DNA from 2 places in the Bacillus sp. K7 genome. Region 1 is predicted to be linked to the other one. Evidence: a T-box and tRNA genes for the amino acid it is inferred to sense, from the RefSeq annotation. Region 1 holds a T-box; the other holds one or more tRNA genes.
The links. A T-box is a leader RNA that pairs with one kind of tRNA and senses whether it is charged. The one in region 1 lies ahead of tyrS (tyrosine--tRNA ligase), so its partner is inferred to be a tRNA-Tyr.
Positions count from the first base shown of each region.

Region 1 (14,902 bases):
TGCACCTTTGCGGGCGGGTATATTTTTGATTACGTGTCGATCTTCGCAGTCTACTTGCTTTTTGGTATTCTGGGCATAGCAGGCTTTGGGCTGACATTCTATTTAATGAAGGCTGAAAAAAACAAACACACACTTCATCAGCCGGCTGTTACTTTTAAAACATAATGACGATAATGAATAAAAAGAAAGGATGAGCGTGATGAACGGACAACAACGAAGCAGCATTTCAAAAGGATTACAGGTAGATATTGTATTGAAAGCAGATCAAAAAACAGGAAAACTGACGAGAGGGACAGTGAAGGATATTTTGACGAAGTCGAGCTTTCATCCACACGGCATTAAGGTACGTCTTGAAGATGGCCGCATCGGCCGCGTCCAGCAGATCATTTCTACATAAAAAAGCTGCCCCCTGAACAGGGCAGCTTTTCGCTTTATTTTTTCTGCAGAAAGACCACTTTTAGGTAGTTGCCTTCCGGAAACGCCGAAATCGTTTTAAAATCCTCCGGCAGCGTAAATTCCTCAATGATTGTGTAGCGTTCATTGGTTTCTTTAAAGGCTGCGTCGATGAAGCTTTTGAATTTCTTCATGCCGAAGGCGCTGCTGTTTGTGGAAGCAACGATGACGCCCTTGTCAGCTGTAATGGCGATCGTTTCCTTCAGAAGATTTTTATAATCTTTGGCCGCGCTGAAGGTGCGTTTTTTTGTGCGCGCAAAGGAAGGCGGGTCTAGAATAATCAGATCAAAACGCAGATTCTTTTTCGCCGCATACGAAAAATAGTTAAATACGTCCATCACTTTTATGTCGTGTGCCTCGTAATCGAGCTTGTTCACGCTGAATTGCTCGATCGTTTTGGCCAGGCTCCGGTTTGCCACGTCCACGCTCGTTGTTTTCTCCGCTCCGCCAAGCGCCGCTGCCACGGAGAATGCACCCGTATAAGAAAACGTGTTTAAGACGGTTTTTCCGTTTGCGTATCGGTCTCTGATCGCCTTGCGCACATGTCTCTGATCCAAAAAGATTCCCGTCATGGCGCCTTCATTCAAATCGACCGCGTATTGGATGCCGTTTTCCTGAATGATGATCGGAAATTCGCCTCTTTTTCCTTTCACGAAGTCATCATCTTCGACGTATTGTCCAGCCGTGTCGAAGCGTTTTTTCTCGTAAATCGCTTGATAATCAAGATCAAGCTCATCCAAAGCGGAAATCAGCATGTCTTTAAAGGCGTAAATGCCTTTGCTGTACCATTGAACCAGCAGGTAGCCGCCATAATAGTCGATCGTGACACCGCCGATACCGTCGCCCTCCCCATTGAACATGCGAAAAGCCGTTGTATCTTGGGCCACGAATAGATTGGCGCGTGCTTGGACCGCTTTGGATAATTTGCTGAGAAAAAATGCTTGGTCAATCTGTTCTTGTTTATTGCGGGTAAGCGTCCAGCCGACCCCTTTGTTTTGCAGGCCGTAATAACCACGCGCGAGAAACTCCCCGCTCTCAGATACGATATCAACGAGGTCTCCTTCTTTCACGTGCCCCGCACTCCCTGCGAGCGCTTCCTTTTCGATGAGGGGGTAGCCTTTTTTGATTTTTGCAGTGTGTGCTTTTTTTAGGGTGAGTAGCTTCATGTGTGTTCGTCCTCTTTCTGTTTGCTTTCTCTTATCGTACCACAAAACGCCAAGATGTCTGCATTGACAGAAAGGAAAGGTTTTTCTACGATAGACAAATAAGAGTTACGAGGAGGAGCAGCATGGCAAAACGAATTGACCATACAGGCATTATGGTAAGAGATATCAACGCGTCCATCACATTTTATGAAGAGGTCCTCGGCATGAAATTAAAGGATCGCATCACACACACGAACGGTGTAATCGAGCTTGCTTTTCTCGGCTTTGAAGACGGCCCGGAAACAGAGATCGAACTGATTCAAGGCTACAGCAGCGAGCTTCCGGCCGAAGGAAAAGTGCACCACATAGCCCTGCTGACGGATGACATCGCGGCTGAATATACAAAAGCGGAAAGAATGAACGCGACATTCATCGACGAAGAGATCACAACACTCCCAAACGGGTATCGTTATTTCTATATCGAAGGTCCTGATGGTGAGTGGATTGAGTTCTTTCAGCGGTAAAAATAAAGAACGTACATTTTGTGGTGTACGTTCTTTTTTCATCTATACCAACTGATATGTGTGCCCTCATCGCAAATCATGGCTTCCCAGCCCATACGCTGAACCAACTCATTGATGTTTCCACCTTTCGCTAAAAAGACAGTAATGAAGGAGTCATATACACTCATCAACACAAAATCCATTTTTTTATCAGTCAACATGAGCTCTGCGGCGGCATCATCAAGAACTGTCTGTAAGTTAGTCTCAGTTATCTCCAGAAAGCCACTGTTTTCTATAATTGGTTCTGAGTAATAAAACTGATTGGCCCCGTTCGAACGAAACACTTCTACCAAACTGGAAATATGAAAATTTGAAATATGGTCCTCACTGGGATAAAAGAGGCCTTCATTTATATTCCCATGTAAAACTTCAGCCAAATCCTCTCTCCCGCACTCATCCCTTAAGGCGCCTATCGACGTCATTAAAGCCAACGCCAGCTCGGCATTTGTTTGAAAGCCGCAAGAGGACTTGACCTTCTTCCATGACACGGCTTTGCCTTTTTCCCTTACTTCCTCATCATTTGGATAGATATGTTCATACTCATTTTTTCTCTTTTCTTTCTCCCATCCTTCAGGCATTTGAATAAAAGGAGAAAATAAAATAGCTGCTGATGTATATTCTGCTGGTATTTGTTTTAAGATTGGTGATTCGTCATCGAACCATATGTATTCTAGCATTACGCACCCCCTTTACATATTCTAACATCCGCTTTTAATTGAAAGAAGCTAATCATCCCAACGGCCCAGGCTGATTAGCTTTAACAACACACATTATCTCAAGATTCACCCGCACTCTCTTCCCGCCATTTTTGATGGTCCCATATTCTGAAAAACGGATAGTAGATAGCACAGGTGATCACAAGATTCACCAGCTGCATAACGGCTCCGGACACTTTTCCGCCTGTCGCCAGGTAGCCTGATATGAGCGGCGGCATCGTCCATGGTACGGCGATTCCCGCCGGCCTTGCCACCAGCCCTGTGCTCATGCCGATATAGGTTGCGGTAATCGTGAGGAGCGGCGCAATGATGAATGGAACGATGAGGAGCGGGTTCATGACAATCGGCATGCCGAAAATGATTGGCTCGTTGATATTAAATAGCGCAGGGCCAATCCCTAGTCGGCCAAGCTGCTTCATTTGTTTGCTACGGGAGCGCACAAGCATCGTCAGGACAAGCGCCAGCGTCGCCCCGCTTCCGCCGACATTGATCCAAATTTGAAAAAACTGAGTCGTAAAAATACTCGGCAGCGCCTCGCCCGCCTGAAACGCGAGACGGTTGGCATCCATCGCGCCATACCAAATCGGCGCCATAATTCCGCCAATGATGGAAGCTCCGTGAATCCCGCACGACCAAAGCAGCATCTGCACAAATTCAGCGATCAAGCTTCCGCCGAGACTGCCTCCAAGGATGGAAAGCGGTGTGCCAAGCAAGTCTCCTACGACATTGTGCAGGCTCTGAAAAGGCGTCATTTCAATCAGTAGACGCGCCAGCCACACGAGAAATACAATGATAAAGCCGGGAATCAGCGCGACAAATGATTTGCTTACCGCCGGCGGCACGCCGTCTGGCATTTTGAAGACGATATTCTTTTGAATAATGTACCGATAGATTTCAGTCGAAAACAAAGCAATCAGCATGGCGACAAATAAACCCTTGCTGCCAAGCAGTGTGATCGGGATTCCGCCCCCGACCATGATGGATTCCGTTGAGCCATTCGGCGTAAACGGCACCTCAAACGGCGTTGCCAACAGAAATGCGGCGATTGATATCGCGCCGGCCGACAGCGCATCGACACCATAGCTCTCCGCCAGCCGATAGGCGATTCCAAATGCGGCGATCATCGCCATAATATCAAACGAAGCATTAACGGGATAACCGAGTTTATCGGCCCACTGATCTCCAAACACACTCGCCATGAAATCAGCATAACCGGGAATCGGCAGGCTCGTTAAAATTAGAAAGACAGACCCGATAATAATCAGCGGCATGGTCAGGATTATGCCGTCACGCAAAGCGCTGAGATGCCGCTGCCCGGCAATTTTCCCGGCGACAGGCATGATTTTTTCTTCCATCACCCGAGTGAATGCGCTCATCTGAAAAGCCCCCTTTTTTCATTGCTTTGTAAACAACCTTCGCAATGTTTTCTTTATCTTATTTTGAAAACGCTTACAAATTCATTTGGAAAATTTCCTTTTCCTGCGGAAAAAAACTGCATTCTGCTGAACAGTCTTGTCAATGAAAAAATTTTTCCTCCTAACTATTAAACTCTCTTTTTTCTCCGATATATATATCAAACATCATAGAAAGAAGGAGAAGAATCATGAAAAACGTGTCGTGCAAGCTTGCCATATCAGTCACTCTGTTTTTCAGTTTTCTCGCCATAAGCCCTTTCGCGCATGCGCAAAACAGCAGCGGGAAAGAAGTTATTGTGGTTTATAAAAACAAAGCCGGCAAGGAAACCGTCCTTGACAGCGATGCTGAGGTTGAACAGCAGTATAAGCATCTTCCGGCTGTAGCCGTCACAGCAGATCAGGAGACAGTGAAAGAATTAAAACAAGATCCTGATATTTTGTATGTGGAAAACAATGTCTCATTCACCGCAGCAGGCAGCACGGATTTCAAAGTGCTGACAGACGGCACTGAGGATACTGAAAACTTTGAACAATGGAACCTTGAACCCATACAAGTGAAGCAGGCTTGGAAGGAAGGACTAACCGGCAAAGGTGTCAAAATCGCAGTCATTGACAGCGGGATTTCCCCCCACGAAGACCTGTCGATTGCCGGCGGGTATTCAGCTGCCAGTTACACCTCTTCTTACAAAGATGATAACGGCCACGGAACACATGTCGCTGGGATTATCGGCGCCAAGCATAATGGCTACGGAATTGACGGCATCGCACCGGAAGCCCAAATATACGCGGTTAAAGCGCTTGATCAGAACGGTTCGGGCGATCTACAAAGCCTTCTCCAAGGAATCGACTGGTCGATCTCACACGGGATGGACATCGTCAATATGAGCCTTGGCACGACATCAGACAGCCAAATCCTTCATGATGCCATGGACAAAGCATATGAACAAGGCATTCTGCTTGTCGCGGCCAGCGGTAACGACGGGAATGGCAAGCCAGTGAACTATCCGGCGGCATACAGCAGTGTCGTGGCTGTTTCAGCAACAAACGAAAAGAATCAGCTTGCCGGATTCTCTACAACTGGAGATGAAGTTGAATTTTCAGCGCCGGGAACCAACATCACGAGCACGTACTTAAACCAATTTTATGCGACAGGAAGCGGAACTTCCCAAGCGACACCGCACGCCGCTGCCATGTTTGCCTTGTTACAGCAGCGTCATCCTGCCGAGACAAACGTGCAGCTTCGCGCAGCTATGCAAAAACATGTCGTTGATCTTGGAACCGCAGGCCGCGATCAACAATTTGGCTATGGGTTCATCCAGTTTAAATCGCAGGAAGCAGATTCTGCGTATGCTGCCGCACAGCAAGCGGTGAAGAAAGCGGAACAAACAAAAACGCAAGCCGATATCAACAAAGCGAGAGAACTCGTCAGCCAGCTGCCGGATTCTGACGCCAAAACAGCCCTGCAAAAAAGACTGGATAAAGTACAGTCATTCAGAAATGTAAAAGACGCGAAAGATAAAGTCGTAAAAGCTGAAAAATATAAAACACAGCAAACCGTTGATACAGCACAAGCTGCCATTAACAAGCTGCCGAATGGAACTGACAAAAAGAACCTGCAAAAACGCTTAGACCAAGTAAAACGCTATATCGCATCAAAACAGGCGAAAGAAAAAGTGGCGAAGGCGGAAAAAAGCAAAAAGAAAACAGATGTTAACAGCGCACAATCAGCCGTCAGCAAGCTGCCGGCAGGTTCAGAAAAAACGTCCCTGCAGAAACGCCTTGCCAAAGTAAAAAACAACAATTTGAAAACGGCGAAGCAATCCGTATCTGCAGCAGAAAAGAAATCAACTCACACCAATGCGGCAAAAGCGCAATCAGCCGTCAATCAGCTTCAATCAGGCAAGGACAAAACGTCATTGCAAAAACGGTTAGACAAAGTGAAGAAAAAAGTGGCAACAGCCGAAACAAAAAAGGTTAAAACCGCTAAAGACAAAGTGAAGAAAGCGGAAAAAGACAAAACGAAAAAAGCAAAGACATCCGCTCAGTCTGCAGTGAATCAATTACAAAAATCCAATGAAAAAACAAAACTGCAAAAACGGCTGAATGCCGTTAAACCGAAAAGGTAGCCAAAAAAGCCTGTCAGCCTCTCATTCTAGGCCTGACAGGCTTTTTCCATTCTAAAGAACATCACACACAACCTTTTTCCCATTCGCCGCACAGGCTTTTCCTACTATTGATATCCAGTCATGAACAGCATAAAATGAACGTTATTACAGTTATCACCACATATGGAGGGATTGTGACTGGTCAGCAGGCAAGACCCAATGATGCAAAGGGAGTATTAGTGCCTAATAAACAGGGCATTTTAACCCTTCTTTTCGTGTTGGGCTTATAACGGCGCCATGGACAACCCCTATCCTTTTTTCATGCTCCGTCACCGACGCGGGCATTTTTTGTTGTCCCTGCTCGTTTTGTCATTTTGAGCCGGTATTTCTCACTTTTTTCATTTTGATTGTCAACTTTTCATTTGATAGGATGAACAAGCCGACTTTTTTCAGCAAAGGAGGTTTTGATTGATTGCAAAAAGAGATTGCAAACGAATTGTTGGTCCTCATAGGAGGAAAAAGCAATATTATCAGCATCAGTCATTGTACGACCCGTCTTCGTTTTGAGGTAAAAGACGAGACGAAAATCGATATACATGCCATTAAACAGCTGCAAGGTGTGCAGGGCACCTTTTTCCGATATGGGTTATTCCAGATTATCTTTGGAGCAGGCGTCGTCAACAAAATATATAAAGAACTCATTCACGTGTGGGAGAACGCGCCATCTGAAGAGCCTGGCCAACAGAAAAGCTCCAGCCGGAAGCTGAACCCTGTCGCAGCTTTTGCAAAAACGCTGTCCGATATTTTTGTGCCGATCATTCCGGCCATAACCGCAAGCGGCCTGCTCATGGGATTGATTGGCATGATTAAAGTGTTTCACTGGTTCGCAGCCGGAAGCCCTTGGATCAAAATGCTCGACCTCGTGTCCAGCACAGCCTTTATTTTGCTGCCGATTTTGGTCGGCTTCAGTGCCGCACGGCAATTTGGCAGCAATCCCTATTTAGGGGCAGTGATAGCGGGGCTTCTGACGCATCCCGATCTTCTGGACCCGTCTATGCTCGGCAGCAAAACCCCCGCTTCTTTAGACATATGGGGGCTACATATTCCAATGATGGGCTATCAAGGCTCCATTATACCGATTCTTTTTTCCGTTTATGTCATGAGACGAATCGAGAAGCTATTAAAGTCGATCGTGCCGAAGTCGCTTGATGTCGTTATCATTCCCTTTACTACGATCTTGATGACTGGGTTCCTCGCGCTGATTGTCATGAATCCCGCCGCGTCCATCATCGGCCAGATCATGACACAGTCGATTGTTTATATTTATGATCACGCTGGCATTGCCGCAGGCGCCCTATTCGGAGGCATCTACTCTACTATCGTTCTATCTGGCTTGCATCATAGCTTTTATGCGATCGAAGCAACATTGCTTGCTGACCCGCATGTCGGTGTGAACTTTTTAGTGCCGATATGGTCGATGGCGAATGTGGCCCAAGGCGGAGCGGGACTTGCGGTCTTCTTCAAAACGAAACAATCAAGCCTGAAAAAAATTGCGCTCCCCGCTTCCCTGACCGCGTTTTTAGGCATTGTGGAGCCGATTGTATTCGGAGTAAATGTCAAATTGATCCGGCCTTTTATCGGAGCTGCCATCGGCGGCGCGATTGGCGGAGCATACGTGGTTGCGGTACATGTGGTGTCGAATTCCTACGGGCTGACAGGCATTCCGATGATTTCAATCGTGCTGCCGTTCGGTGCCGCCAATTTCGTTCATTATATGATCGGTTTTTTGGCCGCGGCCGTCTCTGCTTTTATAGCTACACTGTTTCTCGGGTTTAAAGAAGAGACAGAATAACTGGATTTATTCGTTTTCATTCATAAAACGGGGGATGAAAGGACAAAAAAGCTATGAAAATTAAAAGAATCTTAAATCATAATGCTATCGTCGTAAAGGATCAAAATGAAGAGAAGATTCTCTTAGGTGCAGGAATTGCGTTCGACAAAAAGAAAAATGATATTGTCGATCCGTCAAAAATAGAAAAAACGTTTGTCAGAAAAGATACTCCTGATTATAAGCAATTCGAAGAGATTTTAGAAACATTGCCGGAAGACCATATTCAGATTTCTGAGCAAATTATCTCCCATGCCGAAAAAGAGCTAAACATCAAAATCAACGAGCGCATTCACGTCGCTTTTTCAGACCATCTGTCCTTTGCGATCGAACGCCTGAGCAATGGAATGGTGATCAAAAACCCGCTGCTGAATGAAATCAAAGTCCTTTATCCGAAGGAATTTCAGATTGGCTTATGGGCTCGAGCGCTGATTAAAAATACACTGGGGATTCACATTCCTGATGATGAAATCGGCAATATCGCCATGCATATCCACACAGCAAGAAACAATGCCGGGGATATGACACAGACGTTAGATATTACAACAATGATCCGTGATATCATCGAGATTATTGAAATTCAGCTGTCCATCAATATTGTGGAAGATACCATTTCTTATGAACGGCTTGTGACCCATCTCCGCTTTGCGATTCAGCATATCAAAGCGGGCGAATCCATTTACGAGCTGGATGCAGAAATGATCGAGATTATTAAAGAGAGATTTAAGGATGCATTTCTTTGTGCCCAAAGCATCGGCACATTTGTGAAAAAGGAATACGGCTTTGTGTTCCCTGAAAAAGAATTATGCTATATCGCCATGCATATTCAGCGCTTTTACCAACGCTCTGTCGCGCGCTGAGGCAAACAAAAAAAACGCTTTTGAGATGATCAAAAGCGTTTTTTAAAAATTTATTGGTTCATCGCCGGATTGCTGATTGTATTCCACTTCGTATACGACATGTAATGGAAATACTCATCGCGATAAGGATGTTTGGTATTGGAGTTCCAAGGTTTTTCTCCGCCGCAGAAGTGGACAATGGCCGGGTTCTCTCTCGTTTCTCTATAAAGCTTTTGGCCTGACAGCGTCGCAGGCGATTTTAGTTTTAATATGATATAGGTTTGAGCGTTCCAGCGTGGATGAAGTTCATACCACTTATCGTATAAGATCGCATTCAGCGCGTCTTGGTCGTGCAGCACAAGAAAATCTTCGTCTGGGTGTTCATTGATAAAGTTGATGACTTTTTCTGTGATGTTCTGCTTTCTCCAAGATTCAAAATCAATCACCATGATACCTGAGTTAAAATACTTCCCTGTATCAGTGACATTCATTTCTTTCAGGCGTTCATGCTGCCCCGCATCTTCAACAGCAGCGACCGTATATGGCGCAATATCCAGATCCCACAATTTCGAAATATCTTCAAGAATAATCGCGTCACAATCGATATAAATCATTCGTTTGATGCTCTCATCCTTAATTAAGTCAGGAATTGAGATGCGGTAATACGCCGCTTTTGTAATATGGCTGCTTTCTACCGCATGTTCATACATGTTAGTATCCACTTCTAAAAATTCAATCGGCACACCGAATTTCAATGTGGTTTCTTCCAGTCTTTTTTTGTTATCAGGCTCAATTCCGCCATCAATGACGTATAATTTGACCTCTCTCTCCTGGTCCATGTTTGTCAATAAAGAAACGAACATTCCACCTAAATGACGAGCATAATTATCATCTGCGCATGACACGATATGCATAATTTCATCTTTCTTCAATGGTATTCATCTCCCTTTGTGTTGTACAAGTTACATTCCCGATTTCAGAAAATTAAACACTATTCAACAATATTTTTTTAAATAGAATGTGCTATACAACAAAAAAGGAATCACTTTTTGAACATGCGGTAAAGCCAATAAAGGATGTAAAAGCTTGCGATCGTAATGGCTTCAGCTGAGGCAATATACCATGGCCACGGCCCGAGAACATCCAAGAGAGAAGAGCCGCCCGGTTTTTTCGTCAAATACATATAATTCGCGCCAAGCCAACGATCAATCAAGTAAATGCAGACGCCGTACACATTGACAATCAGGACAGTCATCCATAAAGAGCGCTGGCCCATTCTGTAAGTGCCGATCACCGCCATCAGCAGACAGGACAGAAACACGGACCCGTGCGACATAAAAAAGAGGATATATCGGACATGCGGAAATGAAAACATACCGAGGTCAGGTGTCAAAAGTGCCTGCATCGAGCTTGCAATGCCGACAAAATATAAAAATACAAACAGTCTCCAGCTTTTAGTCACCAGCATAATGGCTGACAAATACACCGATAGATCACTGAGCTGGAGAGGCAATGAAGTGCGCACCGACCACCTGCCCGTAGCGATCATCCATATTTGATAACCGATTTGCGAAGCAAGCAGCAGAAACACAAACAAATAGCGCAGAAACAAGCTTAGTTGAGGCCGCTTGGCTGCCTCGCGGAATAGAAACAACAAAATGGCCAAGAGAGCGATTATCGCTAATGTCACCACATGCTCTGCTGAAAAGAGATGAAACGGATCATGTTTATAGACGGCTTGAACATACTTTTGCAAGATGGCACCCCCGTTTGCGGGTTTTTGTTTATTGTGGTGTTGTTTAGGTCTTTTTTATACAACCGATATATGGGCTTGAAGTTCAGAACAAACTCTGTTACAATTCATTTCATAGCTAATGATTCTGATAATTTAAGGAAGGCATAAAAAATGGAACGTTCCTATCAACATCAACAGCTTCGGAAAGAAGAACACGACACACTTTCTAAGCTTAAACAAATGCCCATCGAGTCACTCAACCTGGAAGCCATATCGATTGCGACGAATCTGTATCGATCTGCGCAAAAGCTCCGTATCAAAATGGAGACTAGGGTTCTTTCTTCCTATGGCCTTTCTTGGACAGCTTTCTCCATCCTTTATGATTTATGGGTATGGGGAGCACTCGAAACGAGAAAAGCTGCTGAGCTGTCAGGCATTTCAACAGCTACAGCAAGCAACGTGATCAAAACGCTCGAAAAAAAGAATTTTTGCCGCAAAAGCATCGACACAAGAGATCGGCGACTTGTTTTTGTCTCCATCACCGATTCCGGCAAACAAGCAATCGAAGAACTCTACCCGGAGTTTCACAAAGGGGAAACTGAGCTTATTGCGGGCATGACGAAAGACGAACAAAAAACATTGACAGAGCTGCTTAGAAAGGTAGCTGACAATCTTCATACAACATAAGCTTTGATGGGAATCCAGTAGCGGTTTGTCTCCCTGTTTCAGAGAGCCGGCGGAAGGTGCGAGCCGGCACACAGGCAAACGTGAATTACCTTCCCTAGCTTTCTTTGCGAACCTTAGTAGCAAAGAACGGGATACCGTTATTCGAATGAGCGGAAGACGATGTCTTCAACCAGGGTGGTACCGCGTGCATTGAGCCACGTCCCTTTTCGGGATGGGCTCTTTTTGTGTTTTTATAAAAGGAGGAAGAAGGATGAAAACTTTTGAGCAACTCACAGCAGCACAGCAAAAAGAAGTCGAAAGACAGCTTCAGATATACATGACAGGCGCCCACGAAGTCATACCGCCGGAGGAACTAAAGGCCAAGCTTGTGAAATCTATTTCTACAGGCGCACCATTAAAAATTAAGCTTGGATTAGATCCCTCTGCACCGGATGTGCATTTGGGCCATACGGTTGTGTTAAACAAGCTTCGCCAATTTCAAGAAAACGGCCACATTGTCCAGCTGTTAATTGGGGATTTCACAGGAAAAATCGGTGATCCAACCGGAAAATCAGCAGCCAGAAAGCAGCTGACTGATGAAGAAGTGCAGCATAACGCCAAAACATATTTTCAACAATTTGGAAAAGTTCTGGATCCTGAAAAAGTCGAGCTTCACTACAATTCGAAATGGCTGAAAACATTGAGTCTGGAGGATGTCATTGAATTGGCAGGAAAAATAACCGTAGCCCGCCTGATGGAGCGCGACGACTTTGAAGAACGCATCGCCATGCAAAAGCCGATCTCGCTTCATGAATTCTTTTACCCGTTGATGCAAGGTTATGATTCCGTCGTTCTTGAAAGTGATATTGAATTAGGCGGGACAGATCAGCATTTCAATGTCCTCATGGGCCGGCATTTCCAAGAACGATACAACAAAGAAAAACAGGTCGTCATCCTCATGCCGCTTTTGGAAGGCTTGGACGGCGTTGAGAAAATGTCGAAGTCAAAAAATAACTACATCGGCATTGATGAACACCCAAACGACATGTATGGGAAAACGATGTCACTGCCCGACAGCCTGATGAAAAAATACATTCATTTGGCAACTGACTTAGAGCTTGAAGAGAAAAAACAGCTCGTGAAAGACTTAGAAACCGGCGCCATTCATCCAAGGGATGCCAAAATGCTCTTAGCCAAAACGATCGTCCGAATGTATCACGGAGCGGAAGCAGCTGAATCTGCCGAGCAATCGTTTAAAACCGTCTTTCAGGAAAACAGCCTGCCAGACGATATTCCGGTAGTGCAATGGGAAGGCGAGAAAACAATCGCGATTGTCGATCTGCTCGTTACATTGAAACTCCTTTCTTCAAAGAGCGAGGCACGCCGCATGATTCAAAACGGAGGTATCCGCATCGACGGAGAGAAAATAACAGATGTTCATGCCGATGCAGAGATAAAAGAAAATATGATCATCCAAGTCGGCAAACGCAAGTTTTTAAAACTCCAATAGCCCAATATCCCAAAACGCTTATGACTCTCCATTCATAAGCGTTTTTTTGCAGGTATAAAGCACTGTCTTTTCAAAAATGCTCTCCATTTTGCAGGAAATTCCCTTAGCTTCCCGAAATATTCCCCATCCATACATTAGGGAGGGTTATTTCCGATGAAAAAGCTTTTGACTGTAGTGACGTTGGCTGTTTTAACTGCCGGAACAGTTCTTTTGCCGCCACAAAGTATCACCCCTGCCGCGCGTGCTGTACAAATATCAGATAGCGAGCGAGAGCTTCCTTTCAAAGCAAAGCGTGCGTACTCAACCATTTCCCAGCTAAGTGAAGCCATCGGCCCCAGAATAGCCGGAACGGCCGCTGAAAAAAAGAGCGCCCTGTTCATTGCTTCATCCATGAGAAAAGTAAAGCTTGATGTGAAGGTACAACGATTCGATATTCCTGACCGGCTCGAGGGAACGCTGTCTTCAGAAGGAAGCGATATTCTTCTACGGGCGGCATCCGGCTCAGCCCCGACTGACAAACAAGGGCTGACGGCTCCGCTTTTCAATGCCGGCTTGGGCTACCCAAAGGACTTCACCGCTGACGCCAAGGGCAAAATCGCCTTGATTTCCAGAGGAGACCTTACGTTTTACGAGAAAGCCAAACATGCTGAAGCCGCCGGAGCCAAGGCTGTCATCATTTATAACAACAAAGAAAGCCTCGTGCCTGTGACGCCAAATCTGTCAGGCAATGAAGTCGGCATCCCTGTCGTCGGCATTAAGAAAGAAGACGGAGAAGCCCTTGCCCAGCAAAAAGAAGCAACCTTACACCTAAAAGCATTCACAAACCAGACCTCCCAGAACATCATTGGGATCAAAAAACCGAAGAACATCAAACATCCAGACATTGTGTACGTGACGGCCCATTACGACAGTGTTCCTTTTTCGCCCGGAGCAAATGACAACGGCTCAGGCACCTCTGTCATGCTGGAAATGGCGCGCGTCTTAAAAAGCGTTCCTTCTGATAAAGAAATCCGCTTTATCGCTTTCGGCGCAGAAGAGCTGGGCCTGCTCGGCTCATCTTATTATGTAGATCATCTGTCGGAAAAAGAGTTGAAACGCAGCGAAGTGAACTTCAACTTTGACATGGTGGGCACAAGCTGGGAAAATGCGTCTGAGCTGTATGTCAACACATTGGACGGCCAATCGAACGATGTTTGGGAATCCAGTCGGACGGCCGCTGAAAACATCGGGTTTGACAGCCTGTCTCTGACACAGGGAGGGTCATCCGATCACGTGCCATTCCACGAAGCCGGTATTGATTCCGCCAACTTTATTTGGGGAGACCCGGAAACCGAAGAAGTCGAGCCGTGGTATCACACCCCCGAAGACTCGATCGAGCATATCAGCAAAGATCGCCTCCAGCAGGCCGGCGATCTTGTGACAGCCGCTGTCTATCAGGCTGTGAAAAAAGAGAAGAAACCGAAAACCAATAAGAAACAAATGAAGGCCAAAGCCTCTGACATTTATGAAGATATCAAATAAAAAAGACGGCACTTAGCTGCCGTCTTTTCTAATCCACCTCTTTCTTTATCCCCAGCATTTTCTCATCAAGATAATGGGCGATCTCCGCTGCTTCCTTCAGTTCGTCTGTTAATTGCTTCGGAACGTCATTATTCAATTTATAGTAAATTTTATGTTCAAGGCTCGCCCAGAAATCCATCGCGATCGTCCGGATTTGAATTTCCGCTTTGACATATTCCACACGGTTTGTTAAATTCACAGGCATCTCAATGATCAAATGCAGGCTTCGGTAGCCGTTCGGTTTTGGCGTCTGAATATAATCCTTCACCTTTACGATTCGCAAGTCATCATGCTGCTTTAAGACATT
Region 1 is NZ_CP096406.1:3,621,432-3,636,333, forward strand. It holds gene M1D98_RS18525 (MFS transporter) at 1-165, shown strand, start outside; gene M1D98_RS18530 (YwbE family protein) at 200-397, shown strand; gene M1D98_RS18535 (class I SAM-dependent rRNA methyltransferase) at 432-1,619, opposite strand; gene glxA (glyoxalase GlxA) at 1,742-2,122, shown strand; gene M1D98_RS18545 (DUF2711 family protein) at 2,161-2,838, opposite strand; gene celB (PTS cellobiose transporter subunit IIC) at 2,937-4,253, opposite strand; gene M1D98_RS18555 (S8 family peptidase) at 4,481-6,418, shown strand; gene M1D98_RS18560 (sucrose-specific PTS transporter subunit IIBC) at 6,870-8,249, shown strand; gene sacY (transcription antiterminator SacY) at 8,303-9,145, shown strand; gene M1D98_RS18570 (glycosyltransferase family 8 protein) at 9,196-10,056, opposite strand; gene M1D98_RS18575 (YwaF family protein) at 10,167-10,880, opposite strand; gene M1D98_RS18580 (MarR family transcriptional regulator) at 11,031-11,546, shown strand; T-box leader at 11,541-11,753, shown strand; gene tyrS (tyrosine--tRNA ligase) at 11,797-13,035, shown strand; gene M1D98_RS18590 (M28 family metallopeptidase) at 13,189-14,556, shown strand; gene ywaC (GTP pyrophosphokinase YwaC) at 14,585-14,902, opposite strand, start outside.

Region 2 (14,902 bases), 1.2 Mb from region 1:
TGATGGCGAAGCAATTAAATATATTGATTATGACTTAGATGTTAAGGTTTTTCCTGACATGACCTATAATATTCTCGATGAAGACGAATATGATGATCATCGGAAAGCCATGAATTATCCAAAAGAAATCGACAGTATTTTAAGAGACTACTTAAACACGCTGCTCCATTGGATTCACCAGCGCCAAGGACCGTTTGCGCCCGAGTTTGTCGATATGTGGTATGAACGGTTTTTGCGCTATACAAAATAAAGTTACGTAAAAACCTGTTGCGGGGTACAACAGGTTTTTCACATGGGCTCACACACATCATGATAAAGAGAGAGGGGGAATCAACGTGGGGGTTATGAAACGCTACATGCAATTCGTCAAACCTTATAAGAAGCAAATTTTCGTTACTGTGTTAATCGGGATTGTCAAATTCTCCATTCCGCTTGCTCTCCCATTGCTTCTGAAGTACGTAGTTGACGACATTATTCAAGGAGGCGGCACGGCCAGTGACAAAACAACGTCATTGTTCACCATTATGGCGATTATGTTCGCCTTATTTTTAATTTTGCGCCCGCCTGTTGAATACTATCGGCAATATTTTGCCCAGTGGACCGCCAGCAAGGTGCTCTACGATATAAGAGCCAAGCTGTTTGACCATATACAGAAACTGAGCCTTCGTTTTTATGCGAATACGAGAACAGGGGAAGTCATTTCCCGAGTGATCAATGATGTGGAACAAACAAAGGATTTTGTCATTACTGGCCTGATGAATATCTGGCTCGATATGCTGACGATTTTGATTGTAATCTCTATCATGCTCACACTAGACGTTAAATTAACATTGATCTCTATCGTTTTATTCCCATTATACGGCATATCAGTGAAGTATTTTTACGGCCGTTTAAGAAAGCTGACTAGGGAGCGCTCGCAGGCGCTCGCTCAAGTGCAGGGACATTTGCACGAACGCATTCAAGGCATGCCTGTTATCAGAAGCTTTGCAATCGAAGATCATGAACAGGATCATTTCAATGAGAAAAACAGCCATTTCTTAGATAAAGCCATCAGCCACACGAATTGGAATGCCAAAACCTTTGCAGTCGTCAATACCATTACAGATTTGGCGCCGCTCATCGTGATTGCGTGCGCTGGCTATTTTGTCATTAATGGACCGCTGACTGTCGGAACAATGGTCGCGTTTGTCGGATATATCGACAGAATGTACAATCCTGTTAGAAGGCTGATTAATTCCTCTACAACATTGACACAGTCAATCGCATCAATGGACAGGGTGTTTGAATTTATTGACGAGCCATATGAACTCACTGACAAACCAAATGCCATTAAGGCCGGCCAAATTCGCGGTGAAGTGGAATTTCAAAATGTTTCGTTTCAATATGAAAAGGAAAAAGAAAACATTCTTCATGACGTCTCTTTAAAAGTGAATAGAGGGGAAACTGTAGCTCTCGTTGGCATGAGCGGAGGAGGCAAGTCAACACTCGTCAGCCTGATTCCGAGATTTTATGACGTGACAAGCGGCAGGCTGCTGATTGACGGGACAGATATTCGCGATTATGAAGCGAGAAGCCTTCGCAATCAGGTTGGCATGGTGCTTCAGGATACCTTTTTATTCAGCGAAACGATTCGGGAAAATATTGCAATCGGCCAACCTGGTGCCACGCTTGAGGAGATTATCGAAGCCGCCAAAGCTGCCAATGCCCATGAATTTATTATGGGTTTTCCAGAAGGGTATGAGACCCGGGTGGGGGAAAGAGGCGTTAAGCTGTCAGGCGGGCAAAAACAGCGCATCTCAATCGCGCGGGTTTTTCTGAAGAATCCGCCGCTCCTCATTTTGGATGAAGCGACTTCAGCTCTTGATCTGGAAAGCGAGCATTACATTCAAGAAGCAATGGACAAACTGGCAAAGGACAGAACAACCTTTGTTGTCGCCCACCGCTTATCGACCATCACACATGCGGATAAGATTGTTGTTATGGAAAACGGCACAATCACCGAAACTGGAACCCATCATGAACTGATGGAATATGACAGCCAGTACAAGCACTTATTTACCATTCAAAATTTGAGCTGAACATCAATCTTATATCCTTTCTGCAAAGGATATAAGATTTTTTTTATGAAAAAAACCCGGCTGTTCAACCGGGTTACTCTTCTGTCTCTATTTCGCAGTCTTTCGGATGATACGTTTGAAAACTTGTGATCAGAGTTTCTAAATGTTCAAGCTGATCACGATATTCTACGGCGCTTGCCATAATACTGAGCATATTGTAATCGATTAGCTCATCATCTGTGTTCTGCTGATTTTTTAAAAATGACTTTGTTAAGAGCTGTTTATATTGAATGCCTTCTTCATCTGCGTCATCATGCTGCTTGATTTTTCCGACAAACCGCATCAAAATCAGTTCATGCCAGTATAGCAGGTAATCAAGTTCTTCAGTCAGTGTTTCTTGAAACTCTTCAGGCATATGGTAGATGTCGTTTTCCAGGCGATGCAGCTTTTTCAATGTATCAAGCGCCCTGTTTGCAGTGATAATTGCCTGCCTGAATAGGACAAGCTTTCTTGATTTCACATAAGTCGTTTTTTTAAAATAACTTCTTTCTTCTTTATATAGAAGATATGTCTGATCAAGCTTGATCATTTTTTCTTTCAGTTTTTCAATATCCTCTTTCAAAATCGAATGCTCTGTGGACTGCCTCATGCTCAGCCTGATCCATTTCATAATTTCCTCTGTGTTTTCCACTGTATTATGAATCAGCTTTGTTTCGTACTTAGGAGGCAAAAACACCAGATTGACGATAAAAGAAGAAAGCACCCCTAAGATGACTGTGCTTGTTCTGACCAGCGCGAACATTAAAAAGTCGTCACCGGCGGATTCTAAAATCGCGATAACTGTTACAAGTGCAATCGAAATGGTATGTTCAATTTTAAGCTTCAGCATAATTGTAATGACAATAACTGCTGTCAACCCGATCATAATCGGGCTGGGTCCAAAAATAAGGCCGAACACTGTAGCGATCACAGCTCCGATAATATTTGCCTGAACCTGATCAATAATAATAAGAAAAGAGCGGTAAATCGACGGCTGAATCGCAAATATCGCTGCAATCCCAGCGAAAATCGGCGCGGGAAGCCCGATCCACGAAGCCAGATAGAGGGCAAGTGTAATCGCAATCCCGGTTTTGAAAATGCGGGCACCAAGTTTCATTGGTTTGTGCGTGCATTCCTTTCTATAGTAAATTGTATGACATAGCAAATGCTAATCCTTAAAATTCCCGGTCAGTTGATTTGCTAAACAACTAAGTAATATACAGGGATCGATACAAATATTCAAGCTATTTTTCGAGAAATAGACCAAAATCTTACACGCTGTTCGAATGAATAAAAAAACAGGAGCTTTCTGCTCCTGTCAAAGGTGTCTGATACTAGTTTTTAAGATGTTTAAAAGCATCCTCTACCGCTGCAAGCGTGTCTTTAATATCTTGCTCTGTATGTGCTGTTGTAATAAACCAAGCTTCATATTTAGATGGTGCTAAATTAACGCCGCGTTCCAGCATCAGTTTGAAGAATCTGGCGAATGTTTCTCCGTCACTGCGTTCTGCCTGCTCGTAATTTTCGATCTTTTCATCAGAGAAATAAACCGTGAGTGCGCCTTTTAAGCGGTTGACAGTAATCGTGATGCCGTGTGTTTCTGCATGCTGTAAAATGCCTTCCTCCAGCATAGCGCCAAGGTGATCAAGCTTTTCATATACGCCTTCCTCCTTAAGCACCTCCAGACAAGCGATGCCAGATAGGATGGAAGCGGGATTGCCTGCCATTGTACCAGCCTGGTAAGCCGGCCCAAGCGGAGCCACCTGCTCCATGATTTCTTTTTTGCCGCCATAGGCACCGATCGGAAGACCGCCGCCGATAATTTTTCCGAGTGCTGTTAAATCCGGTTTCACCTGCAGGAGATCCTGCGCGCCGCCGTACATAAAGCGGAAAGCCGTAATGACTTCATCGTAAATTACAAGAGCGCCCGCATCGTGTGTCAGTTCATTTACTTTTTCCAAGAAGCCCTCTTTCGGTTCAACAATTCCGAAGTTGCCGACAATCGGCTCAACGAGAACCGCCGCGATTTCACTGCCCCATTTATCAAGAGCCGCTTTATAGCTTTCAATATCATTAAATGGAACGGTGATGACTTCGTTTGCGATGCTTTTCGGTACACCGGCCGAGTCGGGTGTGCCGAGAGTTGACGGACCAGAACCGGCTGCGACAAGAACAAGATCCGAATGTCCATGATAACAGCCTGCAAATTTAATGATTTTGGTCCGTCCTGTATATGCGCGAGCCACACGGATGGTCGTCATAACTGCTTCTGTCCCCGAATTGACGAATCTTACTTTGTCCATAGCAGGAATGGCTTCTTTAAGCATCTTTGCAAATGTAACCTCATGTTTCGTCGGTGTACCATATAAAACACCATTCTCTGCCGCTTTTTTAATCGCTTCTGTAATATGAGGGTGGGCATGTCCGGTAATAATCGGACCGTACGCCGCTAAATAATCGATGTATTTGTTGCCATCCACATCCCAAAAATAAGCGCCGTTTGCTTTTTCCATTGCGACGGGAGAACCGCCGCCGACCGCTTTATATGATCTAGACGGGCTGTTTACACCGCCGACAATGTGCGTTAATGCCTCATTGTGAAGTTCAATTGATTTTGTATGCAAGAATAAAAACCTCCTATATGTACATGCCTCCTTTCTATTGTAGCATGCTTCCGTACAAGAACAATGGATTCGGGCTCAAGACGCAAGGGGCGACGGTTGTAATCTGGACAAGAATTGGATACGCTTAATAAAAAGACATCCGGAGGTAAAGAAAATGACGATAGAAATCGGACAAAAAGCGCCTGATCTTGAGTTAAAAGGCGATCAGGGGGAAACAGTAACGTTAGCGGATTATAAAGGGAAGTACATTGTGCTTTACTTTTATCCAAAAGACATGACACCGGGATGCACAACCGAAGCATGCGATTTTCGGGACAGCCACGAAAGCTTCGAGGAATTGGATGCGGTCATTATCGGGGTCAGCCCGGATAGCCAGGAAAAACACGGAAAATTTAAAGAGAAGCATAACCTTCCATTTCTGCTTCTTGTTGATGATGAACACAAGCTGGCGGAAGCATTTGATGTTTGGAAGCTGAAGAAAAACTTCGGAAAAGAATATATGGGAATTGAGCGCTCTACATTTTTGATTGACAAGGAAGGCCGGCTCGTTAAAGAATGGAGAAAGGTAAAAGTAAAAGACCATGTAGCCGAAGCGCTTCAGACACTCAAAGAGATGTCGGAAAAGTAAATATGTCTATCAATTTCAAATGATGTGCTTACTTTTGCCCTGATATCAATTGACAAATTATCGTAAAAAGAGTTACACTAATTATAAACATTACAATGTAAGAATTTTTTTTAGAAGAGAGGTGCATGACGGATGGCTGCACATGAACTAAAAGAAGCCTTAGAAACGTTGAAGGAAACCGGAGTTCGCATTACTCCTCAACGTCATGCGATTCTGGAATATCTCGTTAACTCTATGGCTCACCCAACAGCGGACGATATATATAAAGCTCTGGAAGGGAAGTTCCCTAACATGAGCGTAGCGACGGTATATAACAATTTGCGTGTATTTCGGGAATCCGGTTTGGTAAAAGAGCTCACATACGGTGATGCTTCCAGCAGATTCGATTTTGTCACATCCGATCACTATCACGCAATCTGTGAAAACTGCGGCAAAATTGTGGACTTCCACTACCCGGGCCTTGACGAAGTGGAGCAGCTTGCTGCCCATGTGACGGGCTTTAAAGTAAGCCACCACCGTTTAGAAATTTACGGCGTCTGCCAAGAGTGTTCAAAAAAAGAAAACCATTAAAAATAAGCTGGCCGCACGAAACGGTCAGCTTATTTTATTTGGACATTTTCTTTTTATTATAAGACTCATCAAATTCTTTTCCTTCTAAGCCCTTATCTAAAGTCAGCGGCTCTCTGCAATGCATGCACATGTCTACTCTTCCCAAAACCTTTGTCTCTTTTTCACAGCCCGGACATATGACGCGGACCGCTTTGGTCGAAAGCATACCGATCCAAAAGTAAACAGCCGTGCTGAGCCCGATGGATAAAAGCCCAAGTATCATAAACAAACTAGATAGCAAAACTGAATCCTTGAAAAAGATCCCGATGTACATAATGACAAACCCAACGAAAACCAAACTTAACGCAAATGTTCTGATTTTATTAATTTTGCTGGAGTATTTCGCCATGTCCATCCCCCTCTGACTTTAACTATAGCACAAACCCAATGGGATTTTCTTCATCTTTTCGATTGAACTGGAATTTACATATGGAGACTTATAGTGAAATTGTTTATAATAGTTCAATGTGTTTAGAATAAAAGGAATTTCGTTATAACCATAGAATTGAATCAAGTAGAGATAAAAAAATTGAACAATTGCATTGGAGGAATAGTGATGGATAATCTTCTCCGTCCAATTTACCAAGAAAGAGCAAGTCATCCCAACACATTAGCTGTCATTATGATTGAGAGAAGAAACAGAACATCTTCCTTAACAGATAACTTTGATGCCGCTTTGCTGGTGATTGTAAAGGAGGCTGACGAGCCTGTTTTTATAAAGCATTATGAATTTGATCAAAAAACAGCTTCTTTGCATGTGGTAACGGATTCTCAGATTAAAGAATGGATTTTGCTCGGGACAAATAGAAGAATCATAGATTGGATTGTAAATGGAAAAGTCATGTTTGACCGTAATGAATACATTGCCGAGCTGATTGACAGGCTGAATACATTTCCGTTTGCTGAGCGCAAACTGAAGATCGGACTTGAATACGGCAAATTAATCAGAAGATATATTGAAGGAAAAGCTTTTTTTGAAGCCAATCAATTTTTAGATGCCTACAACGCGGTTGTTCATGCGCTCCATCATTTAGCGCGTATAGAAGTAATCGACAGGGGATTCCATCCGGAAACCACGGTATGGAGCCAAGTGCGCCAGATGGAGCCGCAAGTGTACAAATTATATTCCGAGCTGATTGAAAGTCACGAGAGCTTAGAGAAAAGACTCGAATTATTATTCTTAGCAAATGATTTTCTCATCCATTCTAAATCTGATATCGGGTCGGCACATCTTTTCGAGGTGATGAAAGAAAAAGACATTTGGCAATTCGGTGAGCTTCTTCAGCATCCTGACTTAAAGCACTTTACCCAAGACCTTGGCGTTATGCTTGATTACCTAACGGACAAGGGACTGATTAACGTCTGCCAGATAGAAACGAAAGGACAGGCTGTCTATCACCGAGGATATTTTTTCGAAAAAGATGTTGACTCTGATTCTTGACCGTGTTATATTATTAAACGTCGCTGATGCGCTACTGAAAAATAAGCTCACAGCGGCGGGGAAATAAAACAAAAAACATTTGACAAAAGAAAGTCGAAATGTTATATTAATAAAGTCGCTTGAACAAGAAGTGAAAATGATCTTTGAAAACTAAACAAGACAAAACGCACCTGTTAATTCATTTTTTTATAAATCGCACAGCGATGTGCGTAGTCAGGGGCCTGCACGATGCAGGTCATGCAGATGTTGTCACAGGATGTGACGAACTTAATCTGCGCTCCATTACTTTATGGAGAGTTTGATCCTGGCTCAGGACGAACGCTGGCGGCGTGCCTAATACATGCAAGTCGAGCGGACAGATGGGAGCTTGCTCCCTGATGTTAGCGGCGGACGGGTGAGTAACACGTGGGTAACCTGCCTGTAAGACTGGGATAACTCCGGGAAACCGGGGCTAATACCGGATGCTTGTTTGAACCGCATGGTTCAAACATAAAAGGTGGCTTCGGCTACCACTTACAGATGGACCCGCGGCGCATTAGCTAGTTGGTGAGGTAATGGCTCACCAAGGCAACGATGCGTAGCCGACCTGAGAGGGTGATCGGCCACACTGGGACTGAGACACGGCCCAGACTCCTACGGGAGGCAGCAGTAGGGAATCTTCCGCAATGGACGAAAGTCTGACGGAGCAACGCCGCGTGAGTGATGAAGGTTTTCGGATCGTAAAGCTCTGTTGTTAGGGAAGAACAAGTGCCGTTCGAATAGGGCGGCACCTTGACGGTACCTAACCAGAAAGCCACGGCTAACTACGTGCCAGCAGCCGCGGTAATACGTAGGTGGCAAGCGTTGTCCGGAATTATTGGGCGTAAAGGGCTCGCAGGCGGTTTTTTAAGTCTGATGTGAAAGCCCCCGGCTCAACCGGGGAGGGTCATTGGAAACTGGGGAACTTGAGTGCAGAAGAGGAGAGTGGAATTCCACGTGTAGCGGTGAAATGCGTAGAGATGTGGAGGAACACCAGTGGCGAAGGCGACTCTCTGGTCTGTAACTGACGCTGAGGAGCGAAAGCGTGGGGAGCGAACAGGATTAGATACCCTGGTAGTCCACGCCGTAAACGATGAGTGCTAAGTGTTAGGGGGTTTCCGCCCCTTAGTGCTGCAGCTAACGCATTAAGCACTCCGCCTGGGGAGTACGGTCGCAAGACTGAAACTCAAAGGAATTGACGGGGGCCCGCACAAGCGGTGGAGCATGTGGTTTAATTCGAAGCAACGCGAAGAACCTTACCAGGTCTTGACATCCTCTGACAACCCTAGAGATAGGACGTCCCCTTCGGGGGCAGAGTGACAGGTGGTGCATGGTTGTCGTCAGCTCGTGTCGTGAGATGTTGGGTTAAGTCCCGCAACGAGCGCAACCCTTGATCTTAGTTGCCAGCATTCAGTTGGGCACTCTAAGGTGACTGCCGGTGACAAACCGGAGGAAGGTGGGGATGACGTCAAATCATCATGCCCCTTATGACCTGGGCTACACACGTGCTACAATGGACAGAACAAAGGGCAGCGAAACCGCGAGGTTAAGCCAATCCCACAAATCTGTTCTCAGTTCGGATCGCAGTCTGCAACTCGACTGCGTGAAGCTGGAATCGCTAGTAATCGCGGATCAGCATGCCGCGGTGAATACGTTCCCGGGCCTTGTACACACCGCCCGTCACACCACGAGAGTTTGTAACACCCGAAGTCGGTGAGGTAACCTTTTAGGAGCCAGCCGCCGAAGGTGGGACAGATGATTGGGGTGAAGTCGTAACAAGGTAGCCGTATCGGAAGGTGCGGCTGGATCACCTCCTTTCTAAGGATATATTACGGAATATAAGACCTTGGGTCTTATAAACAGAACGTTCCCTGTCTTGTTTAGTTTTGAAGGATCATTCCTTCAGACATAGGAGCACCTGCTAAATGCGCCACATCGTGTGGCAACGCATGTGTTAGCATGTCCTATGCGTTGTTCTTTGAAAACTAGATAACAGTAGACATCACATTCAATTAGTAAGACAAGATATCACATAGTGATTCTTTTTAACGGTTAAGTTAGAAAGGGCGCACGGTGGATGCCTTGGCACTAGGAGCCGATGAAGGACGGGACGAACACCGATATGCTTCGGGGAGCTGTAAGCAAGCTTTGATCCGGAGATTTCCGAATGGGGAAACCCACCACTCGTAATGGAGTGGTATCCATATCTGAATTCATAGGATATGAGAAGGCAGACCCGGGGAACTGAAACATCTAAGTACCCGGAGGAAGAGAAAGCAAATGCGATTCCCTGAGTAGCGGCGAGCGAAACGGGATTAGCCCAAACCAAGAGGCTTGCCTCTTGGGGTTGTAGGACACTCTATACGGAGTTACAAAGGAACGAGGTAGATGAAGAGGTCTGGAAAGGCCCGCCATAGGAGGTAACAGCCCTGTAGTCAAAACTTCGTTCTCTCCTGAGTGGATCCTGAGTACGGCGGAACACGTGAAATTCCGTCGGAATCCGGGAGGACCATCTCCCAAGGCTAAATACTCCCTAGTGACCGATAGTGAACCAGTACCGTGAGGGAAAGGTGAAAAGCACCCCGGAAGGGGAGTGAAAGAGATCCTGAAACCGTGTGCCTACAAGTAGTCAGAGCCCGTTAACGGGTGATGGCGTGCCTTTTGTAGAATGAACCGGCGAGTTACGATCCCGTGCAAGGTTAAGCAGAAGATGCGGAGCCGCAGCGAAAGCGAGTCTGAATAGGGCGCATGAGTACGTGGTCGTAGACCCGAAACCAGGTGATCTACCCATGTCCAGGGTGAAGTTCAGGTAACACTGAATGGAGGCCCGAACCCACGCACGTTGAAAAGTGCGGGGATGAGGTGTGGGTAGGGGTGAAATGCCAATCGAACCTGGAGATAGCTGGTTCTCTCCGAAATAGCTTTAGGGCTAGCCTCAAGGTAAGAGTCTTGGAGGTAGAGCACTGATTGGACTAGGGGCCCCTACCGGGTTACCGAATTCAGTCAAACTCCGAATGCCAATGACTTATCCTTGGGAGTCAGACTGCGAGTGATAAGATCCGTAGTCGAAAGGGAAACAGCCCAGACCGCCAGCTAAGGTCCCAAAGTATACGTTAAGTGGAAAAGGATGTGGAGTTGCTTAGACAACCAGGATGTTGGCTTAGAAGCAGCCACCATTTAAAGAGTGCGTAATAGCTCACTGGTCGAGTGACTCTGCGCCGAAAATGTACCGGGGCTAAACGTATCACCGAAGCTGCGGACTGTTCTTCGAACAGTGGTAGGAGAGCGTTCTAAGGGCTGTGAAGCCAGACCGGAAGGACTGGTGGAGCGCTTAGAAGTGAGAATGCCGGTATGAGTAGCGAAAGAGGGGTGAGAATCCCCTCCACCGAATGCCTAAGGTTTCCTGAGGAAGGCTCGTCCGCTCAGGGTTAGTCGGGACCTAAGCCGAGGCCGAAAGGCGTAGGCGATGGACAACAGGTTGATATTCCTGTACCACCTCCTCACCATTTGAGCAATGGGGGGACGCAGGAGGATAGGGTAAGCGCGGTATTGGATATCCGCGTCCAAGCAGTTAGGCTGGGAAATAGGCAAATCCGTTTCCCATAAGGCTGAGCTGTGATGGCGAGCGAAATATAGTAGCGAAGTTCCTGATTCCACACTGCCAAGAAAAGCCTCTAGCGAGGTGAGAGGTGCCCGTACCGCAAACCGACACAGGTAGGCGAGGAGAGAATCCTAAGGTGATCGAGAGAACTCTCGTTAAGGAACTCGGCAAAATGACCCCGTAACTTCGGGAGAAGGGGTGCTCTGTTAGGGTGCAAGCCCGAGAGAGCCGCAGTGAATAGGCCCAGGCGACTGTTTAGCAAAAACACAGGTCTCTGCGAAGCCGTAAGGCGAAGTATAGGGGCTGACGCCTGCCCGGTGCTGGAAGGTTAAGAGGAGCGCTTAGCGTAAGCGAAGGTGCGAATTGAAGCCCCAGTAAACGGCGGCCGTAACTATAACGGTCCTAAGGTAGCGAAATTCCTTGTCGGGTAAGTTCCGACCCGCACGAAAGGCGCAACGATCTGGGCACTGTCTCAACGAGAGACTCGGTGAAATTATAGTACCTGTGAAGATGCAGGTTACCCGCGACAGGACGGAAAGACCCCGTGGAGCTTTACTGCAGCCTGATATTGAATGTTGGTACAGCTTGTACAGGATAGGTAGGAGCCTTGGAAACCGGAGCGCCAGCTTCGGTGGAGGCATCGGTGGGATACTACCCTGGCTGTATTGACCTTCTAACCCGCCGCCCTTATCGGGCGGGGAGACAGTGTCAGGTGGGCAGTTTGACTGGGGCGGTCGCCTCCTAAAAGGTAACGGAGGCGCCCAAAGGTTCCCTCAGAATGGTTGGAAATCATTCGCAGAGTGTAAAGGCACAAGGGAGCTTGACTGCGAGACCTACAAGTCGAGCAGGGACGAAAGTCGGGCTTAGTGATCCGGTGGTTCCGCATGGAAGGGCCATCGCTCAACGGATAAAAGCTACCCCGGGGATAACAGGCTTATCTCCCCCAAGAGTCCACATCGACGGGGAGGTTTGGCACCTCGATGTCGGCTCATCGCATCCTGGGGCTGTAGTCGGTCCCAAGGGTTGGGCTGTTCGCCCATTAAAGCGGTACGCGAGCTGGGTTCAGAACGTCGTGAGACAGTTCGGTCCCTATCCGTCGCGGGCGCAGGAAATTTGAGAGGAGCTGTCCTTAGTACGAGAGGACCGGGATGGACGCACCGCTGGTGTACCAGTTGTTCTGCCAAGGGCATCGCTGGGTAGCTATGTGCGGACGGGATAAGTGCTGAAAGCATCTAAGCATGAAGCCCCCCTCAAGATGAGATTTCCCATTCCGCAAGGAAGTAAGATCCCTGAAAGATGATCAGGTTGATAGGTCTGAGGTGGAAGTGTGGCGACACATGGAGCTGACAGATACTAATCGATCGAGGACTTAACTACATTTTGATTGATGTCACATCTGTTATCTAGTTTTGAGAGAATAAGTTTTTTCAAAAAAACACTTGATTTTCTCAAGGACACATAGTATAATGTTAAATGTCACTGAAATTGTCTGGTGATGATGGCGAAGAGGTCACACCCGTTCCCATGCCGAACACGGAAGTTAAGCTCTTCAGCGCCGATGGTAGTCGGGGGATTCCCCCTGTGAGAGTAGGACATCGCCAGGCAGACTTCATTCCGCAGTAGCTCAGTGGTAGAGCTATCGGCTGTTAACCGATCGGTCGTAGGTTCGAATCCTACCTGCGGAGCCATTATTGGAGAGCTGTCCGAGTGGTCGAAGGAGCACGATTGGAAATCGTGTAGGCGGTCAACTCCGTCTCAAGGGTTCGAATCCCTTGCTCTCCGCCACTGATATTTATACATAATTACATTTAAAAGTCTGGGCCCGTTGGTCAAGCGGTTAAGACACCGCCCTTTCACGGCGGTAACACGGGTTCGAATCCCGTACGGGTCATTATATGATGGAGGATTAGCTCAGCTGGGAGAGCATCTGCCTTACAAGCAGAGGGTCGGCGGTTCGAGCCCGTCATCCTCCACCATTATCATCGCGGGGTGGAGCAGTTCGGTAGCTCGTCGGGCTCATAACCCGAAGGTCGCAGGTTCAAATCCTGCCCCCGCAACCAAAATATATGAATAAAATAAGGCGTGCCCGAAGGGTACAACCAAAATAATTCATTTTAATATGGTCCGGTAGTTCAGTTGGTTAGAATGCCTGCCTGTCACGCAGGAGGTCGCGGGTTCGAGTCCCGTCCGGACCGCCATTTAAATAATAAGGCTCGGTAGCTCAGTTGGTAGAGCAACGGACTGAAAATCCGTGTGTCGGCGGTTCGATTCCGTCCCGAGCCACCACCTATGCCGGTGTAGCTCAATTGGTAGAGCAACTGACTTGTAATCAGTAGGTTGGGGGTTCAAGTCCTCTTGCCGGCACTGTTTTTCAAAACTTAATGTGGAGGGGTAGCGAAGTGGCTAAACGCGGCGGACTGTAAATCCGCTCCCTCAGGGTTCGGCAGTTCGAATCTGCCCCCCTCCACCATTTATAGGGGCATAGTTTAACGGTAGAACAGAGGTCTCCAAAACCTCCGGTGTGGGTTCGATTCCTACTGCCCCTGCCAAATTTATGACATCTTGAGATTATGGCGGTTGTGGCGAAGTGGTTAACGCACCAGATTGTGGCTCTGGCACTCGTGGGTTCGATTCCCATCAATCGCCCCATATTATCATTGGGCTATAGCCAAGCGGTAAGGCAACGGACTTTGACTCCGTCATGCGTTGGTTCGAATCCAGCTAGCCCAGTCTCACTTTTTTATATCTATTGCATATCATGTATTAAGTCCCTTAAGATGCGGAAGTAGTTCAGTGGTAGAACACCACCTTGCCAAGGTGGGGGTCGCGGGTTCGAATCCCGTCTTCCGCTCCAATTATGGCGGCATAGCCAAGTGGTAAGGCAGAGGTCTGCAAAACCTTTATCCCCGGTTCGAATCCGGGTGTCGCCTTTCTTTTGCCGGGGTGGTGGAATTGGCAGACACACAGGACTTAAAATCCTGCGGTAGGTGACTACCGTGCCGGTTCAAGTCCGGCCCTCGGCACCAATTTTACTTACATGATAAGTTGAATTGGTGTTTGTGTTCTATATTGATAACTAATCATATTAATGATCTACACAAGTAGATCATTTTTTTATTGCTTTGATTTCATTTATCATTAGCAGCTAAGTTCCGGTAAATGATCATAAAGCTGCTTGGGTCTTTGAACCTTTATATTTAGCTAAGCCCTAAATACTTTTTTATTTTATATTTCCAAAAAAACTTTTTTGAAATACGTTGACACTTTATATAATCCATGATATATTTATATTCGTCGGTTGGATACGACGTAAAACTTGCCGGTGTGGCGGAATTGGCAGACGCGCACGACTCAAAATCGTGTTCCTTCTGGAGTGTCGGTTCGACCCCGACCACCGGTATACTGAAAACCCGTTTCTTAAATAGAAACGGGTTTTTTTATTTGATCTAAGAAAGGAGCCAAGCTTATTTGAGCTCCTTTTTCTAATTTACTCAGCGTATTGGTCTATGATCTCTTTTAACACCTCTTCAAGACCTTCTACATCTTCAAGCTCTGATTGGCTGAAGCGGACACGTACGAGCTGTTCTCCGTCATTGTACATCTCTTCCAGCCACCCTCGCAGTCCTCTTGCTCTGCGGTCGACTTCGAAAATAATGTCTAAACCGTTTTCGTCTAAAAGGAAAATAAGCTCTAACTCATCAAGCATCTGACGATAGTAACCTGATGTTGGAACGAACTCAAATTCTTGAACAAATGGAAGTCTGCGCTGGAAGTAAGGCGCTTGTTCGCAGTCTGCTTCATGAAGGCGGAAGCCAAGGTTTTCGATTGCTTCCAGTACATTTTCAATCCAAGGGTGTGCCTCAACGAAAATGCGGTCATGGTCGG
Region 2 is NZ_CP096406.1:929,316-944,217, forward strand. It holds gene ntdP (nucleoside tri-diphosphate phosphatase) at 1-250, shown strand, start outside; gene M1D98_RS04580 (ABC transporter ATP-binding protein) at 336-2,078, shown strand; gene M1D98_RS04585 (aromatic acid exporter family protein) at 2,152-3,213, opposite strand; gene M1D98_RS04590 (glutamate-1-semialdehyde 2,1-aminomutase) at 3,431-4,720, opposite strand; gene bcp (thioredoxin-dependent thiol peroxidase) at 4,875-5,348, shown strand; gene perR (peroxide-responsive transcriptional repressor PerR) at 5,481-5,918, shown strand; gene M1D98_RS04605 (YgzB family protein) at 5,953-6,306, opposite strand; gene M1D98_RS04610 (nucleotidyltransferase-like protein) at 6,514-7,398, shown strand; rRNA gene M1D98_RS04615 (16S ribosomal RNA) at 7,685-9,234, shown strand; rRNA gene M1D98_RS04620 (23S ribosomal RNA) at 9,467-12,394, shown strand; rRNA gene rrf (5S ribosomal RNA) at 12,506-12,621, shown strand; tRNA gene M1D98_RS04630 (tRNA-Asn) at 12,631-12,705, shown strand; tRNA gene M1D98_RS04635 (tRNA-Ser) at 12,711-12,802, shown strand; tRNA gene M1D98_RS04640 (tRNA-Glu) at 12,837-12,908, shown strand; tRNA gene M1D98_RS04645 (tRNA-Val) at 12,918-12,993, shown strand; tRNA gene M1D98_RS04650 (tRNA-Met) at 13,001-13,077, shown strand; tRNA gene M1D98_RS04655 (tRNA-Asp) at 13,139-13,215, shown strand; tRNA gene M1D98_RS04660 (tRNA-Phe) at 13,228-13,303, shown strand; tRNA gene M1D98_RS04665 (tRNA-Thr) at 13,309-13,381, shown strand; tRNA gene M1D98_RS04670 (tRNA-Tyr) at 13,403-13,487, shown strand; tRNA gene M1D98_RS04675 (tRNA-Trp) at 13,493-13,566, shown strand; tRNA gene M1D98_RS04680 (tRNA-His) at 13,591-13,666, shown strand; tRNA gene M1D98_RS04685 (tRNA-Gln) at 13,676-13,747, shown strand; tRNA gene M1D98_RS04690 (tRNA-Gly) at 13,797-13,871, shown strand; tRNA gene M1D98_RS04695 (tRNA-Cys) at 13,877-13,947, shown strand; tRNA gene M1D98_RS04700 (tRNA-Leu) at 13,955-14,043, shown strand; tRNA gene M1D98_RS04705 (tRNA-Leu) at 14,336-14,417, shown strand; gene M1D98_RS04710 (sporulation protein) at 14,505-14,902, opposite strand, start outside.
Region 2: it has a tRNA-Tyr gene. The T-box ahead of tyrS (tyrosine--tRNA ligase) is inferred to sense a tRNA for this amino acid. The anticodon was not compared.